Regions from separate parts of the Nonomuraea sp. MTCD27 genome, predicted to be linked through region 3. Evidence: riboswitches for the same ligand, from Rfam matches in the RefSeq annotation. Region 3 holds a riboswitch; each other region holds the start of a gene.

Region 1 (3,733 bases), on a different contig from region 3:
GACCGCCAGCTACCAGAAGGTGTTCTCGACCGACCCCACGCTCGGCTTCTTCGCCCAGCGTGACCGCTATCAGACGGCGCTCGACCAGGGACAGCTCCTCGCGCCCGCCAAGACGACCGGCGCGATGCAGCAGATCGTGATCAACTCCACCGTCGACGGCGTCCTGGCGGCGCTGTTCGCCATCCTGATCATCGTGGTGATCCTCGACGCGGCGCGCGTGTGGATCAAGGCGATCAGGACGCGGGAGCCGCTGCCGGACACGGAGGCGCCGTTCGAGGAGTCCAAGATCCTCGCCCCGGCCGGGCTCATCGCCACCCGCGAGGAGAAGGAGATGATGGCCAAGGCGCCGTGATCGTCAGGGCGCGAGCCACCGCTCCGTCGGCCAGGTCTCGCGCCGCCAGGCGCTGTCCCAGAACATCCACTCGTACGCCGCCGCCCGGCCGTAGGCCTCTCCCATGGCCTCGCGGGTGGCCGGGTCGGCGGCGGCGGCGAGCCGGTCGGCGATGCCCTTGGCCTGCTCGACGGAGGCCGCGAAGGCCGGGTCCGCGTAGGTGGAGATCCACTTGACGTACGGGTGCTCCGGGGTGGCGTACTTCAGCAGCGCCGTACCGACGTCCTGGTAGATCCAGAAGCACGGCAGCACCGCCGCCGCGATCACCGGGTAGGGCGCGGTGAGCGCCGTGGCCTGCAGGAACGACGCGTACGCCAGGCACGTCGGCGACGTCGCCAGGCCCTTGGCGTCGGCGCCGAGCTCCTCGGCGTAGCCGGCGTGCAGCATGCGCTCGGCGGCCAGCGCGGTGTGCGCGCTCTGGGCCCAGAACGCCGCGTCGGCGGGGTCGGTCGCCCGCACGGACGCCGTGGCCAGCGCCTTGGAGAACGCCTCCAGGTAGCGGGCGTCCTGCACGATGTAGAAGCCGAACCGGTCGGGGTCGAGGGTGCCGTCGCCGAGCGCGACGAGGAAGGGGTGCTCGTGGATGGCGCGCATCAGCTCGGCCGTGCGCTGCCAGATGTCATCGCAGAACATCGCGTCTCCTTGGGAACGGCAATCTGGGGGCGGCAATCTGGGGGGCGCAGGTTTGGGGCGCAGTCTTCGGAGAGCGCAGTCTTCGGGAGCGTGCTCACCAGATGGCGTGGAAGTGGTGGACGGGGCCGTGGCCGTGCCCGACGCCGAGCGTGTCGGCCGCGCGCAGCGCCTCCGTCAGGTAGGTCTTCGCCGCCCGCACCGCGCCCGGCCAGTCGTCGTGGCGGGGGCGCAGCGCCGCGATGGCCGAGGACAGCGTGCAGCCGGTGCCGTGGGTGTTGCGGGTGTCCACGCGGGGCGCGGCCAGCTCGATCACGCCCTCGGGCGTGGCCAGCACGTCCACGCAGGTGTCGCCGTCCAGGTGGCCGCCCTTGAGCAGCACCTGCCGGGCGCCCAGCGCGCGCAGCCGCCGCGCCTGCCCGTGCATCTCGGACAGGCCGCGGGCCGGCTCCTCGCCGAGCAGGTCCGCCGCCTCGGGCAGGTTGGGCGTGATCAGGTCGGCGCGGGGCAGCAGCGTCTCGCGCAGCTCGGCCACGGCGTCGGCCGGCAGCAGCCGGTCGCCGCTCTTGGCCACCATCACGGGGTCGAGCACGACGAAAGGCGGCCGGTACGTGTCCAGTGCCGCCGCCACCGCCTTGATCAGCGGCGCGGTGCCCAGCATGCCGATCTTCACGGCGTCCGCCGGCACGTCGGTCAGCAGCGTGTCGAGCTGGGCGGCGACGAACTCGGCCGGCACCTCGTGGATGCCGGTCACGCCCGTGGTGGTCTGCGCGACCAGCGCCGTGACGACCGTCATGCCGTAGGCGCCGAGCGCGGAGAAGGTCTTCAGATCGCCCTGGATGCCGGCGCCGCCGCTGGGGTCGGTGCCCGCGATGGACAGGACTCTGGGTGCGTCGCTCACCGAGATGACGTCCCTTCGCTAGTGCGAACTAGATCAGGTTCGACGGGTGTGATCTCAGCCCGGGTCTCCGGGCACCCCGCGTCAGTGGCCCACTGTAACAGGCGCTCAGCCGCGCAGCTCCGGGGGGAAGCCGGTCCAGCGCAGCTCCACGGGAAGGTGACCCATGTCGTTGAAGAAGAGCAGCGAGGGCGGCCGGCCGGGGGCGTAGCGGATGGCGGTCAGGGCGGCGTTGGCGTGGTTGAGCCCGAGCCAGCGCCACTCGGGGGCGTCCTGGGCGGCGCGGACCAGCCAGCCGATCAGGAAGTTGTGCGTGACCACGAGCTCGTGGCGGGTCTCGTCCACCGTCTCGTCCACCGTCTCGTCCACCGTCGTGTCCGCCGTTCCGCCCACTGGGCCGGTGAACAGGTCGAGGGCCTCGCGGGCCAGCTTCGGCTCCGCCCCGGGGAACCGGGCGAGGAAGCCGAGGAAGTGGTCGGCGTACTCGGGGGGCAGCTCCTCCCTGGCCGGCAGGTACGGCACGTAGTCGCCGGCGGCCTCCGACACGCGCAGCGGGACGCCGGGGAGGTGCTCGCCGATCAGGCGGGCGGTCTCGGCGGCCCGGGGGAGCGGCCCGTGGTGGACGGCGGCCAGCGGGACGCCGCGGAGCCGCTCGCCGAGCAGCGCGGCCTGGCGGCGGCCGGCGTCCGTCAGGCCGCTCTCGTCCGGGGTGGCCTCGCCGTGCCGGGTGAGGTAGAGGAGACGCGTCATGGGGATCATTGTGGCCCGCGAATGTTGACCACACGTTCGAGTGTCGGCATCGTAGGGCGGGTGGCCGCTGATGAGACGCGCGACGGGGTCGCCCTGACCAACCTCGACCAGCCGTTGTTCGACGGTGCCGGCGCCACCAAGCGCGACCTGGTCGACTACCTCGACGCGGTCCGCGACCGCATCCTCCCGGTCCTGCGCGACCGCGCGCTCTCGGTCATCCGCGTGCGCCCGGGCCAGGAGCCGTTCGTGCAGAAGAACCTGCCCAAATACGCCCCCGACTGGGTGCGCTCGGTGTCCATGTGGGCGGACGCGTCGCGCCGGCAGGTGACGTACGCGCTGTGCGACGACCGCAGGACGCTGCTGTGGTTCGCGAACCAGCGGGCGGTGGAATACCACCCGGCGCTGTTCGTCGGCGACCACCCCACCCACATGATCCTCGACCTCGACCCGCCGGAGCACGACGACTCCTTCTCGCTGGCCGTGCGCGGCGCCTTCCTCGTCCGCCAGGCCCTCGACGACGCCGGGCTGAGCGGGGCGGTGAAGACCAGCGGGGCGAAGGGCGTGCACGTGTTCGTGCCCGTGGCCGAGGGCACGGCGCCGGACGACCTGGCGGCGGCCACCCGGGCCCTGGCCGCCCGCGCCGAGCGGGTGGACCCGGCGCTGGCCACCACGGCGTTCATCCGCGAGGACCGCGCGGGCAAGGTCTTCCTCGACTCCACGCGCGCGGGCGGCGCCACGGTGGCGGCCGCCTACAGCCCCCGCATCCGGCCGGGCGTGCCCGTCTCCTTCCCCGTGGCCTGGGCCGACCTCGACCGCGTGGCGCCGGCCGACTTCACCATGCGCACCGCGCCCGGGCTGCTGGCCGAGGGTGATCCGTGGGCCGAGCACATGCCCGCGCCGCAGCGGCTGCCGGACGACCTCATCGCCGAGGGGCACACGATCCCGGTCGCCCGCGTACAGGCGATGCACGAGGGCAAGCGGCGTGCCCGCGCCCGCCGCGCGGAGTAAATGTCCGGAATTTGCCGCATTAGTGGGTCTTCTCAGGGGTTCCTGGCCGGGTTACG
Region 2 (3,733 bases), on a different contig from region 3:
GCACCGCACAAAACGATCAGTACGCCCCAGGAACGGGCGGGCACAGACACAACAAACCCCCGGTTACTTCTCGGCATGTCAGTTCTCTCTTGTAACCGTCCACATCATGGGCCAGGATGAAATGTCGTGGAAGACGGCACTTTGAGATCACTCAGTTACTGCGAAGGCACCGTGGACGACGACTACGACGTACGCCAGTGGGACACCCGCGAGGACTGCGAGGTCCGGCAGATCCTCGACCGCATCGCGGACAAGTGGTCGCTGCTGGTGATCGCCCTGCTCGACTGCCAGAGCCTGCGCTTCACCCAGCTCCGCCGCGAGATCGACGGCGTCAGCCAGCGCATGCTCAGCGTCACCCTGCGCCAGCTCGAACGCGACGGCCTGGTCACCCGCACGGTTCACCCCGTGGTGCCGCCCCGGGTGGACTACGCGCTGACGCCGCTCGGCCGTACGCTGCACCAGACCATCAAGTCCCTGGTCACGTGGACCGAGGAGCACCAGGCGGAGATCGCGGAGGCGCGTGCGGCCTACGACTCGCGGCGCGAGATGATGGAGCCATGACCGTTCCTGAGATCGAGGCCAACGCCGTTCCCGCCGACGCTTACCTGCTCGACGTCCGTGAGCAGGACGAATGGCTGGCCGGGCACGCGCCCGAAGCCGTGCACATCCCCATGACGCAGATCCAGGGCCGGGTCGACGAGGTGCCCGGCGACCGGACGGTCTACGTCGTGTGCCGGGTGGGCGGCCGTTCGCTGCAGGTCGCGGCCTGGCTCAACCAGCTCGGGCGCGACGCGGTCAACGTCGGGGGCGGCATGCAGTCGTGGGAGTCCGCGCGCCGGCCGATGGTCAGCGAGACGGGCCAGGAGCCCTTCGTGGCATGAGGCGGCGTTACCGCGGTGCGGCACCGGGCCCGGTCGATGGAGATCGCCTTCGAGTAGTTGCAGCGCGAGATTCACCATCCACGCCGCCTTCTCCTCCGACGGCGAGGCCGAGCTCGGCAGGCCGGCGGCGTACGTTCCAGCTTCGCTTCCGGTCACGGCGAACTCGCCCTGCTCGCCGACGCCTTCGGTTACCGCCTACGCCGACCAGCTGAGAGCCTGAGCGTCAGCGGCTCAGGTGTACTGGTTGTCTCGGGACAGGCTGTAGTCGCAAGCCAGGTGCTGGCCTGATCGCTTGTAGATGCACACCCTCACGCGGACCACCCGTATGGGTTTGGGGCCGGTGCGGACGAAGTTTCCGAAGTTGGTGCCGTGGGAGCCGCAGCTGGTGTCCACCTTCCAGGCGCTGTACCCGGTGGTCAGGTCGGTGTGCGTCCACTCCATCTGGGCCCGCACCCCATGGTTGTCAGCGGGGCAGATGTCGCGCACCGTGAAGTTCCGAAAGACGACCCTCGTCCGGCTGACGAAGTCGACGGTCGTCCGGACGTACCCGGCGCCGGCTCTGTCCGGGTTTTCCACGCGGGCGGAGGACACTCCGTCGGCCGCCTGCGCCGGGCTTGCCACCAGCAGCCCGCTCAACGCTGCGATTCCCAGCACGGCGCCCAGAATGCGTGTCTTCAACAGTCCTCCAGCAAGAGATGTCTCGGTTGGTTCGGTTGGCCGTGGAACGTGAACTTCAGCTCTCCCGCGTGGCCGCGGGGGAGACGTGCGAGGTGACGTCTTCGAAGGCGGTGAGCACCGCACAGGTGGCGCCGGGGTGCCGGATGTCGTCGTCTCTGATGACGATGGGCTTTCCGGCCACACCCGGGCGGGTCAGGGTCGCCTCGCCTGGTTCCAGGGGGGTGGAATACGGCCCGAGGTTCACCGGAGCGATCGTTGCACTCCTCGGCAGCACCGTGGAATATGCCGGGAATATGCCTGGTCGCCCGGCAGTGATGTACAGCGTGGCTTGGAGAATGCGTGCGTGGGCAGCCCGCCGACGCGGTGCGAGAGGCCAGCTGTTCGTCCTGCGGACCTGCACGGACTCTCCCGAGGGCGCGATGGCAGCTACCCGGTGGTGGCCGATCTAGGACGAATGGTGCATCATGGGGGCGCGAGCTGGGATGATCCCGGCTTCGTGTACCAACCCCCGCGGGAGCTTGGGGCAACCAGGCTGAGAGGGTAGCTACTGCTGCTGCCGACCGCATGAACCTGTCCGGGTAATGCCGGCGTAGGGAGTGTGCGATGACGCATGGCGTCGAAGAAGTTCCGCTGACCCTCGAAGGCCGCCCGCCGAAGACCCTCGGCGTGCTCGACCAGGGCGCTCTCTGGGCGAACCTCGGGGTCAGCCTCCTCGGCTTCTCCGGAGCCCTGCTCCTGCTCAACCCGCTCGGCGACGCCCCGCTCAGCCTGGCCGCGGTGCTGGTGGCCACGGTGGTGGGCAGCCTGATCGGCACCGCCATGGTGGGCCTGTCCGCCATCCCCGGCACGCAGACCGGGCAGCCGGCGATGGTGCTGCTGCGCGGGCTGTTCGGGGCCAGGATCTCCTACGTGCCCACGGTGCTGAACATCGTGCAGATGATCGGCTGGGGGGCCTTCGAGCTCTGGGTGATCGCGAAGGGTGCCACCGCGATCTTCGGCTCGGTGCCGTACCAGGTGTGGGTGGTCGTGGCGGGGGTGCTGACCACCGCGCTGACGATCTGGCCGCTCGGGTCGATCCGGCTGCTGCGCCGGTACGTCACCGTCGGCGTGATCATCGCGATGATCTGGTTCACGGTGTTCTTCCTGCGCGACGCCCCCTCCCCGGAGGGCGGGAGCTGGACGGCCTTCCCCGCCGCGGTCGACTACGTGATCGCGCTCTCGGTGTCCTGGGTGCCGATGGCCGCCGACTTCGCCCGCCACTCGCGCTCCAGCAGGGCCGCCTTCACCGGCGTGGTCGGCGGATACACCCTGGCCCAGGTGGCGTGTCTGGGGCTGGGCGTGTACGCGGTGGCCCTCGCGGGCGCCGCCGGGGTGCAGGCCGACCAGACGTCGGTGTTCGGGCCGTTCGTGGCGGTGCCGCTGGGCGCGCTGTTCTTCGGCATCCTGGTCCTGCGCGAGACCGACCAGTCCTTCGCCAACGTCTACTCCACCACGGTCTCGCTGCAGAACCTGATGCCGCGGATGGACCGGCGCGTCTTCTCCGTCGGCATCGGCGTGCTCACCGTGGTGATCGCCCTGCTGGTGGACGTCACCTCGTACGGGGTGTTCCTCGGCCTGATCGGGGCGGTGTTCGTGCCGATGTTCGCGGTGCTCGCCGTGGACTACTTCCTGCTGCGCCGCGGCACGGGCTGGAACACCGCGGAGGACGCGCCCTCGCGCTGGTCGATGCTGGTGCCGTGGGCGCTGGGCTTCGCCGCCTACTGGCTGACGACCTCGACGCCGACGATCCCCCAGTGGGACGCGTGGTGGGCGGGCGTGCGCGAGGTCCTCGGCTTCGTCCGGCAGCCGTGGATGAACGGCGCCCTGGGCGGTGCCTTGGTGGCCGCGCTGGTGACGCTGCTCATCGGGCTGCTGGCCCGGCGGTCCGCCGCTCGACGTTGAGCAGGTGCTGCTTGGCGGCCGCGCCCCCCGCGTAGTCGCCGAGCGCGCCGTCCTCGCGCACCACCCGGTGGCAGGGCACGATCACGCAGATGGGGTTGGAGGCCAGCGCGTTGCCGATCGCCCGCAGCGCGCGCGGCCGGCCGATGCTCTCGCCGATCTGCTCCAGCGTGGTGGTGGTGCCATAGGGGACCGCCATGGTCTTCTGCAGCACCGTGCGCGCGAAAGTCGTGGCC
Region 3 (3,733 bases):
GCTCGGCCGCGTCGAACGTCTCGATCGGGTCCGGCAGCAGCGTCCGCTCGTCGGCGATGACCTCCAGCTTGACCCAGTTCGTGCCCAGGGCCTCCCTGGCCATCCGGGCCGTCAGCACGGCCTCGCCCGCGGTGAAGCAGCCGGCCGTGTTGGGCAGCACCTTGATGTCGCGCCTGTGCAGCACGTCCAGCACGGAGCCCCGTGAGCCGGGGTCGAGCCGCCGCATCGCCACCGTGGTCAGCTCGGTCCCCGACGCCGCCAGCGCCTGGTCGAGCACCTCCAGCGAGGGCGCGCCGCCGGTCCCCATGATGAGCCGGGAGGAGAACTTCTCCCCGGCGATGATCAGATCATCCACCTTGCACCGCCGTCAGAACCTCCACGCGGTCACGGTCGCGCAGCGCCGTCGAGTCCCAGGCGCCGCGCGTGACCACCTCGTCGTTCACGGCCACGGCCACTCCGGTGGTGACCGCGGTCAATATGCGTACGGCCTGCGCCACGGTGATGCCGTCGACCACCTTGTGCGCGGCCCCGTTGATGGTAACAATCATGAAATTTCCCGAAATCTCTCCGGCGTGCACAGGGCCGCCAGCTCGCTCTCCTCGCCCAGCAGGATGGCCGTCGTGAGCGGGGCCAGCAGCACGCCGCCCCGGTGGTGCCCGGTCGCGAACGCCAGCCCCGGTGTCCCGCTCGGCCCGATGACCGGCAGGTTGTCCGGTGTCCCCGGCCGCAGCCCCGCCACCACGTCGGCGACCTCCAGCTCGGTGACGCCCGGCACCAGCTCCCTGGCGTCCCGCAGCAGCTCGTAGAGCCCGCCGGCGGTCACCCGGGTGTCGAATCCCAGCTCCTCCTGCGTGGCCCCGACCACCAGCTCGCCGTCGCCCCGGGGGACCAGGTAGACGTACGAGCCGTGCACGGTTCCGCGTACGCACCGGCCGAGCAGCGGCTGCGGCGAGCGCAACCGCATGATCTGCCCCTTGACCGGCCGCACCGGCACCTCGGCCAGCTCGGCGCTCCAGGCCCCGGCCGCCACGACGACCCGCTCGGCCCGCAGCTCGGCGGGGTCGCCGTCCAGGCGCACGCCCGTGACCGCCCCACCTTCGCGCCCGCCCTCGCGCAGCAGCCCCGTCGCGCGGGCCCTGACCAGCGGCACGCCCCTCCGTTCCAGGGCGGCCAGCAGCGCCGCCGTCACGCGGCGCGGGTCGACCCAGGCGTCACCGGCCGCCAGCAGCCCGCCGCGCACGGAGGGTGCCAGCATCGGCTCCAGCCGACGGCACTCCCGCCCGGTCAGCCGCTCGACCGGCAGGCCCAGCTTGTCCATGAACGCCGCCAGCTCGTCCAGCGCCGCCAGGTCGTCGGCCCCGAACGCCACGTCGAGCGTCCCGTCCGACCGGAGATCCAGCCCTCGCCCCGCGCCGGGCCGGTTCGGCCCCTGCCCCGCGTCCGGCCGGTTCGGCCCCTGCTCCGCGCCCGGTCCGGCGGCTTCGTCCAGGCCGGCGTCGGCGGAGAGCTCGGCGGCGAAGGCGGGCCAGCGGCGCAGCGAGGCCATCCCCAGCCGCAGCAGCGGCGCCTCGGTGTAGGTCACCTCGCTGACCGGGGCCAGCATCCCCGCCGCCGCGTGCGAGGCACCCGTGCCCGGAGCCGGGTCGACCACGGTGACCTGCCGCCCCTCACGGGCCATCCGCCAGGCGACGGAAAGCCCGACGACCCCGCCACCCACGATCACGTCCACATGCGCTCCCTTCGCCGGCATGATCCGGATCAGGTGTCTTGCGGTCGAAGGCCCGGTGCAGCCTTCCTCTCAGCCCGGTTACGGCCGGACTCCCGCGCGTCTTACGTCCACAGCCTACGGCCTCGGTGCGACGTCCACGCACCGCCCCCGTTATGGTCATCAACGTGAAGCATGTCGTGGTGGTGGGAGCGGGCCTGGCCGGAGTGCGTACGGTCGAGGCACTGCGCGGGCGCGGGTTCGACGGCCGGATCACCCTGGTGGGCCAGGAGCGCCACCGCCCCTACGACCGCCCGCCCCTGTCCAAGGCCGTCCTGGCCGGCGACGCCGACTCCAGCTACGTCGAGACCGACCTCGAGTCCATGGGCGTCGACTTCTGGCCCGGCGTCAGCGCCAAGTCGCTGCGCGAGGGCGTCGTGGAGACCACCGAGGGCGAGATCGGCTACGACAGCCTGGTCATCGCCACCGGCGCCGAGCCGATCAGGCTGCCCGGCGACGGCCCCCAGCACGTGCTGCGCACCATCGACGACGCCCACGAGCTCAGGGCCATGCTCGTCCCCGGCGCCCGCCTCGCCATCGTCGGCGCCGGCTGGATCGGCGCGGAGGTGGCCACGGCGGCCCGCCGCGCCGGCTGCGAGGTGACGGTGATCGAGTCCGCCGAGACCCCGCTCGCGACCGCCGTCGGCACCGAGATCGGGGCCCGCACCGAGCGCTGGTACGACGGCATCGACCTGCGGCTCGGCACCATGGTCGACTCCGTGGACGAGGGTGGCGTGCGGCTGGTGGGCGGCGAGTTCGTCGAGGCCCACGCGGTCGTCACCGGCATCGGCGTGCGCCCGGCGGTCGAATGGCTGGCCGGCGCCGACATCGACCTCCACAACGGCGTCGTCACCGACGAGCACCTGCGCGCCTCGCTCCCGAACACGGTCGCCGTGGGCGACTGCGCCGCCTGGTGGTCGCGCCGCTGGCAGGTCAGGCTCAGGGTGGAACACTGGGACACCGCGCTCAACGCCCCCGAGGTCGCCGCCGCGACACTGCTGGGGGAGGAAGCCGTGTACGATCCGGTGCCATACTTCTGGTCCGAGCAGTTCGGGCACATGGTGCAATACTCCGGCCACCACCCCGCGGGGGAACGGCTGGTCTATCGAGGAGAGCCCGAGGGCAAGTGGTCGGCCGTCTGGCTCACCGCCGGCGACACCCTCGCCGCGGTGCTCGCCGTGGACCGGCCGCGCGATCTCGTACAGGGGCGGCGGATCATCGAGGCGGGCCACCGCCTCGACGCGGAACGCCTGGTAGATCCACAAGTCCCCCTACGGGATTGTGTTGTTTGAGCAAGGACGGCATGTGGTAGTTGTGGTTTCGTGACGCTTTCTGTTGCACAGATCGACCGGGAGACCGAGCAGCTCGTCGACGAGTGGCTCACGCTCCCCGAAGTGGCCTCGCGCCTTGACCTTTCGATCGGGCGGGCCAAGCAGCTCCTCAAGGACCACAAGCTCCTCGGCGTGCGCCGCGGGAGCGGCGGGCCACAGGTGCCCGCGGTGTTCCTCGATGGGAAGGACGTGATGAAGGGCCTGCCCGGCACGCTGACCGTGTTGCAGGACGCCGGCTACGACGATGTCGAGTCGCTGCGCTGGCTCTTCACCCCAGACGAGTCGCTGCCCGGATCGCCCATAGAGGCGATCAAGGCCGGCCGTCATACCGAGGTCAAGCGGCGTGCCCAAGCCCTCGCTTTCTGAGGCCCGCCTCTATCTCTGCACAGACGGCCGCCGCGACCGCGGCGACCTGGCAGAGTTCCTCGATTCGGTGCTGGCCGGGGGCGTGGACATCATCCAGCTGCGGGAGAAGGGCCTGGAGGCTCGCGAAGAACTCGCGCTCCTCGAGATCTTCCGCGACGCCTGCGACCGGCACGGCAAGCTGCTGGCCGTCAACGACCGGGCGGACATCGCCTACGCCGCCCGGCCCGACGTGCTCCACCTGGGGCAGGACGACCTTCCCGTGACGGTCGCG
Region 4 (3,733 bases), on a different contig from region 3:
CGACTGCGCGGTGCTGGTGGCCGCGGCCCAGGCGGGGATGGCGTTGTTGAAGTTCACGGCCCGCTGGGCGCAGTCCGCGCAGGAGGACGGGTTCATCGGGATGATCTTGGCGACGAGGATCTTCATGCCGGGGTTGCTCGCCCGCATCTGGTTGACGAGCGTGGTGAACGAGCCGAGGATCGTCGCCGGCGCGATGTTGCTCCACACGTCGTTGGTGCCCAGGTGCATCAGCACGACGTCGGGCCGGGTGGCGGAGAGCCAGCCGGGCAGCAGGTTCTGGCCGGCGATGTTGGTGGCGAGGTAGCCGCCGTGGCCCTCGTTGTCGCCGTCGTGCGCGACCCCGCAGCCCTGGGGCGGGAGGGTGCCGACGAAGTCGACGTTCGTGTGGCCGGTGCTCTGGAGGCGGTTCCAGAGCAGGGCCCGCCAGCAGCCGGGGGATCCGGTGATCGAGTCGCCCAGGGGCATGATCCTGGTGGCGGCGGCGCCGGCCGACGCGGTGGTGGCGAACAACACCGCGGCGGCCAGGGCCAGCATCGCGGCCAGCGCGGCGCCGGTCTTGGGCATCGTCTGCTCCCGTCGTAGCCTGCGCAGATCGTAGGAGCGCGGGCTCGCGGCGGAAAGGGAGACGATCATCGCGGGGGCGTGACCTGGGGCGACGCATGTAACTTTCAGGCGCGGACCACGGCCAGGGGGCAGGGGGCGTGGTGGAGCAGGGCCTGGCTGATCGAGCCGATGAGCATGCCCGCGAGCTGGCCGTGCCCGCGCGAGCCGACCACGAGCAGGTCGGCGCCGGAAGCGGCCTCCTTGAGCACCTCCATGGGGTGCCCGTGGACGACCTCCGCCACCACGTCCACCCCGGGATGCCGCTCCCGGTGCGCGGTCAGCGACTCCTTCAACCTCCGCAGCGTGTCCTGCTCGCTCTCGCGGTCGGCCGGCTCGAAGCCGCTCACGTGCGGCCAGGCCCACGCCTGTACGGCGTGCAGCCGGGCGCCGCGCAGCTCGGCCTCGTGGAAGGCGAACTCCAGTGCCCGCCCGGCGCCGGGCGAGCCGTCGGTCCCGGCCACGATCTCGCCGCGCGGGGTGTCGGGGCGCCCGTGGATCAGTACGACGTTCGTACGCGCGTGCGCGGACACTCCGTACGCGACCGACCCGACCAGCAACCCCCGGACGCCGCCGATCCCGCGGCTGCCGACGACCAGCAGCTCGGCCCCCTCGGACGCCTTGACCAGCGCGGAGCGGGGATCGCCGGGCAGCAGGACGCCCTCCACCCGCACCTGCGGCCACTCCCGGCGGGCCCGCTCCTCCGCCGAGGTGAGCACCGTGTTCGCGCCGTCGCGCATCCACCGGGCCACCTCGGCGTAGCGGACGGCGCCCTGCTCGCACACCCACTTCGGTACGGCGTGCGCGACGGTCAGCGGCGCCTGGCGCAGCTCCGCCTCGGCCGCGGCCCACCCGGCCGCCTCAAGGCCGGTGCGGGAGCCGTCCACCCCTACGATGATCACGTCCCAGCCCCCTCAGGACAGCGCGTAGCATTCCACCTCGGCGCGGCGGAACGGCAGCCCCTGGGCCTCCGAGTCACGGACGCACGCGCGTTCGGACCTGCTGAGCCGCAGCGTGCCGCAGACGGTCACGCCGGAGTAGGACCGGCAGTCGAGGCTTCTGTCGGTTCTGCCGACGCGGTACATCTCTCTGACCGCGGCCCGGCATTTCGCCTTCCCGGTGTCGGCGTAGCGGCACTGGGCGATCAGGGTGTCGTACTGTTCCTGGCTTACTTCGTGCTGATCGATGCCGTCCCCGGCGGCGGCGGTGGCGCCGGACGCGGCCATCACGACGAGTAGTCCTGCGACAGCGGCGATTCTCTTCATGTTTCCCCTGATGGGGAGCCTACCGCCGAGGGCGCTCGTCAAACCTCGCCGCGCGGGTTTCGGCCGGGGGCACATCTGGGTACGATCTTCGCCGTCCAACGCGGGAGCCCGGTGGAGACCGGGCTGAGAGGACGGCTGACAGCCGCCGACCGCCAGAACCTGCTCCGGGTAATGCCGGCGAAGGGAGTTTGCGCGATGACTGACGCGCGCTTCACCAAGATCTACCACGGCGACCTGCGCGTGCCGATGCGCGAGGTGCGGCTGTCCGACGGCTCGGCGGTGACGCTGTACGACACCTCGGGCCCGTACACCGACCCGTCCTTCCGGCCCGACCTCCGGCAGGGGCTGCCGCGCCTGCGCGAGGGGTGGATCCACGAGCGCGGGGCGGCGGGCGAGCCGGTCACGCAGGTCGCCTGCGCCCGGCGCGGGCTGGTGACCAGGGAGATGGAGTTCGTGGCCGTGCGCGAGGGCGTCACCCCCGAGTTCGTCCGGCAGGAGGTCGCGGCGGGCCGGGCCATCATCCCCGCGAACGTCAACCACCCCGAGTCCGAGCCGATGATCATCGGCCGCAACTTCCTGGTGAAGATCAACGCCAACATCGGCAACTCCGCCGTGACCTCCTCCATCGAGGAGGAGGTCGAGAAGATGACCTGGGCCACGCGCTGGGGCGCCGACACGATCATGGACCTGTCCACCGGCGACGACATCCACGAGACGCGCGAGTGGATCCTGCGCAACTCGCCCGTCCCGGTCGGCACCGTGCCCATCTACCAGGCGCTGGAGAAGGTCAAGGGCCGGCCGGAGGCGCTGTCGTGGGAGGTCTACCGCGACACGCTGGTCGAGCAGTGCGAGCAGGGCGTCGACTACGTGACCGTGCACGCGGGGGTGCGGCTGGAGTTCGTGCCGCTCACCGCCCGCCGCAAGACCGGGATCGTCTCGCGCGGGGGCTCGATCATGGCCGCCTGGTGCCTGGCGCACCACCGCGAGAGCTTCCTGTACGAGAACTTTGCCGAGATGTGCGAAATCCTGGCCCGCTACGACGTGTCGTTCTCGCTCGGCGACGGGCTCAGGCCCGGCTCGATCGCCGACGCCAACGACGAGGCCCAGTTCGCCGAGCTGCGCACGCTGGGGGAGCTGACCGCGATCGCGCGTGAGCACGACGTCCAGGTGATGATCGAGGGCCCCGGGCACGTGCCCATGCACAAGATCAAGGAGAACGTGGACCTGCAGCGCGAGCTCTGCGACGACGCTCCGTTCTACACGCTGGGCCCGCTGGTGACGGACATCGCCCCCGGATACGACCACATCACCTCGGGCATCGGGGCCGCCATGATCGGCTGGTTCGGCACCGCCATGCTCTGCTACGTCACCCCCAAGGAGCACCTCGGCCTGCCGGACAAGGACGACGTCAAGACCGGCGTGATCACGTACAAGATCGCCGCCCACGCCGCCGACCTGGCCAAGGGGCACCCGCAGGCGCAGGCGTGGGACGACGCGCTGTCGGACGCGCGGTTCGAGTTCCGCTGGGAGGACCAGTTCGACCTCTCGCTCGACCCCGACACGGCGCGGTCCTTCCACGATGAGACGCTGCCCGCCGCACCTGCCAAGACCGCGCACTTCTGCTCGATGTGCGGGCCCAAGTTCTGCTCGATGCGGATCAGCCACGACATCCGGGAGGCGGGCTTCGCGGAGAAGTCGGCCGAGTTCCGGCAGCGCGGCGGCACCGTCTACGTCGATCAGCCCGGCAGGGTCTCCCCGCCGACGGGGGCCAGCACCTCGCCGGTGTAGTACGACGACATGCGCCCGGAGGCGAAGAACACGTACGAGGGGGCGATCTCGTCCGGGTCGGCCGGCCGGCCCATCGGCAC

What was found. A riboswitch is a leader RNA that binds a small molecule or an ion and turns the genes downstream of it on or off. The one in region 3 is predicted to bind thiamine pyrophosphate.
Region 1: another riboswitch for thiamine pyrophosphate. It lies ahead of thiD (bifunctional hydroxymethylpyrimidine kinase/phosphomethylpyrimidine kinase); the one in region 3 lies ahead of ACBJ59_RS06225 (FAD-dependent oxidoreductase).
Region 2: another riboswitch for thiamine pyrophosphate. It lies ahead of ACBJ59_RS12630 (purine-cytosine permease family protein); the one in region 3 lies ahead of ACBJ59_RS06225 (FAD-dependent oxidoreductase).
Region 4: another riboswitch for thiamine pyrophosphate. It lies ahead of thiC (phosphomethylpyrimidine synthase ThiC); the one in region 3 lies ahead of ACBJ59_RS06225 (FAD-dependent oxidoreductase).

The regions. Positions count from the first base shown of each region.
Region 1 is NZ_JBGNUW010000024.1:24,218-27,950, forward strand. Features, by position in the region: gene ACBJ59_RS49110 (carbon starvation CstA family protein) at 1-352, shown strand, start outside; gene ACBJ59_RS49115 (TenA family protein) at 356-1,024, opposite strand; gene thiD (bifunctional hydroxymethylpyrimidine kinase/phosphomethylpyrimidine kinase) at 1,119-1,922, opposite strand; TPP riboswitch at 1,916-2,011, opposite strand; gene ACBJ59_RS49125 (histidine phosphatase family protein) at 2,028-2,669, opposite strand; gene ACBJ59_RS49130 (DNA polymerase domain-containing protein) at 2,730-3,677, shown strand.
Region 2 is NZ_JBGNUW010000004.1:114,719-118,451, reverse strand. Features, by position in the region: gene ACBJ59_RS12655 (MFS transporter) at 1-11, opposite strand, end outside; gene ACBJ59_RS12650 (winged helix-turn-helix transcriptional regulator) at 142-561, shown strand; gene ACBJ59_RS12645 (rhodanese-like domain-containing protein) at 558-881, shown strand; gene ACBJ59_RS12640 (hypothetical protein) at 1,113-1,535, opposite strand; gene ACBJ59_RS12635 (hypothetical protein) at 1,615-1,803, opposite strand; TPP riboswitch at 2,060-2,172, shown strand; gene ACBJ59_RS12630 (purine-cytosine permease family protein) at 2,163-3,500, shown strand; gene ACBJ59_RS12625 (methylated-DNA--[protein]-cysteine S-methyltransferase) at 3,460-3,733, opposite strand, start outside.
Region 3 is NZ_JBGNUW010000002.1:366,033-369,765, forward strand. Features, by position in the region: gene ACBJ59_RS06215 (thiazole synthase) at 1-355, opposite strand, end outside; gene thiS (sulfur carrier protein ThiS) at 348-548, opposite strand; gene ACBJ59_RS06225 (FAD-dependent oxidoreductase) at 545-1,729, opposite strand; TPP riboswitch at 1,719-1,835, opposite strand; gene ACBJ59_RS06230 (NAD(P)/FAD-dependent oxidoreductase) at 1,894-3,057, shown strand; gene ACBJ59_RS06235 (Rv2175c family DNA-binding protein) at 3,088-3,462, shown strand; gene thiE (thiamine phosphate synthase) at 3,440-3,733, shown strand, end outside.
Region 4 is NZ_JBGNUW010000009.1:275,997-279,729, forward strand. Features, by position in the region: gene ACBJ59_RS27030 (cellulose binding domain-containing protein) at 1-633, opposite strand, end outside; gene ACBJ59_RS27035 (universal stress protein) at 669-1,502, opposite strand; gene ACBJ59_RS27040 (hypothetical protein) at 1,515-1,865, opposite strand; TPP riboswitch at 1,956-2,068, shown strand; gene thiC (phosphomethylpyrimidine synthase ThiC) at 2,061-3,653, shown strand; gene ACBJ59_RS27050 (SDR family oxidoreductase) at 3,602-3,733, opposite strand, start outside.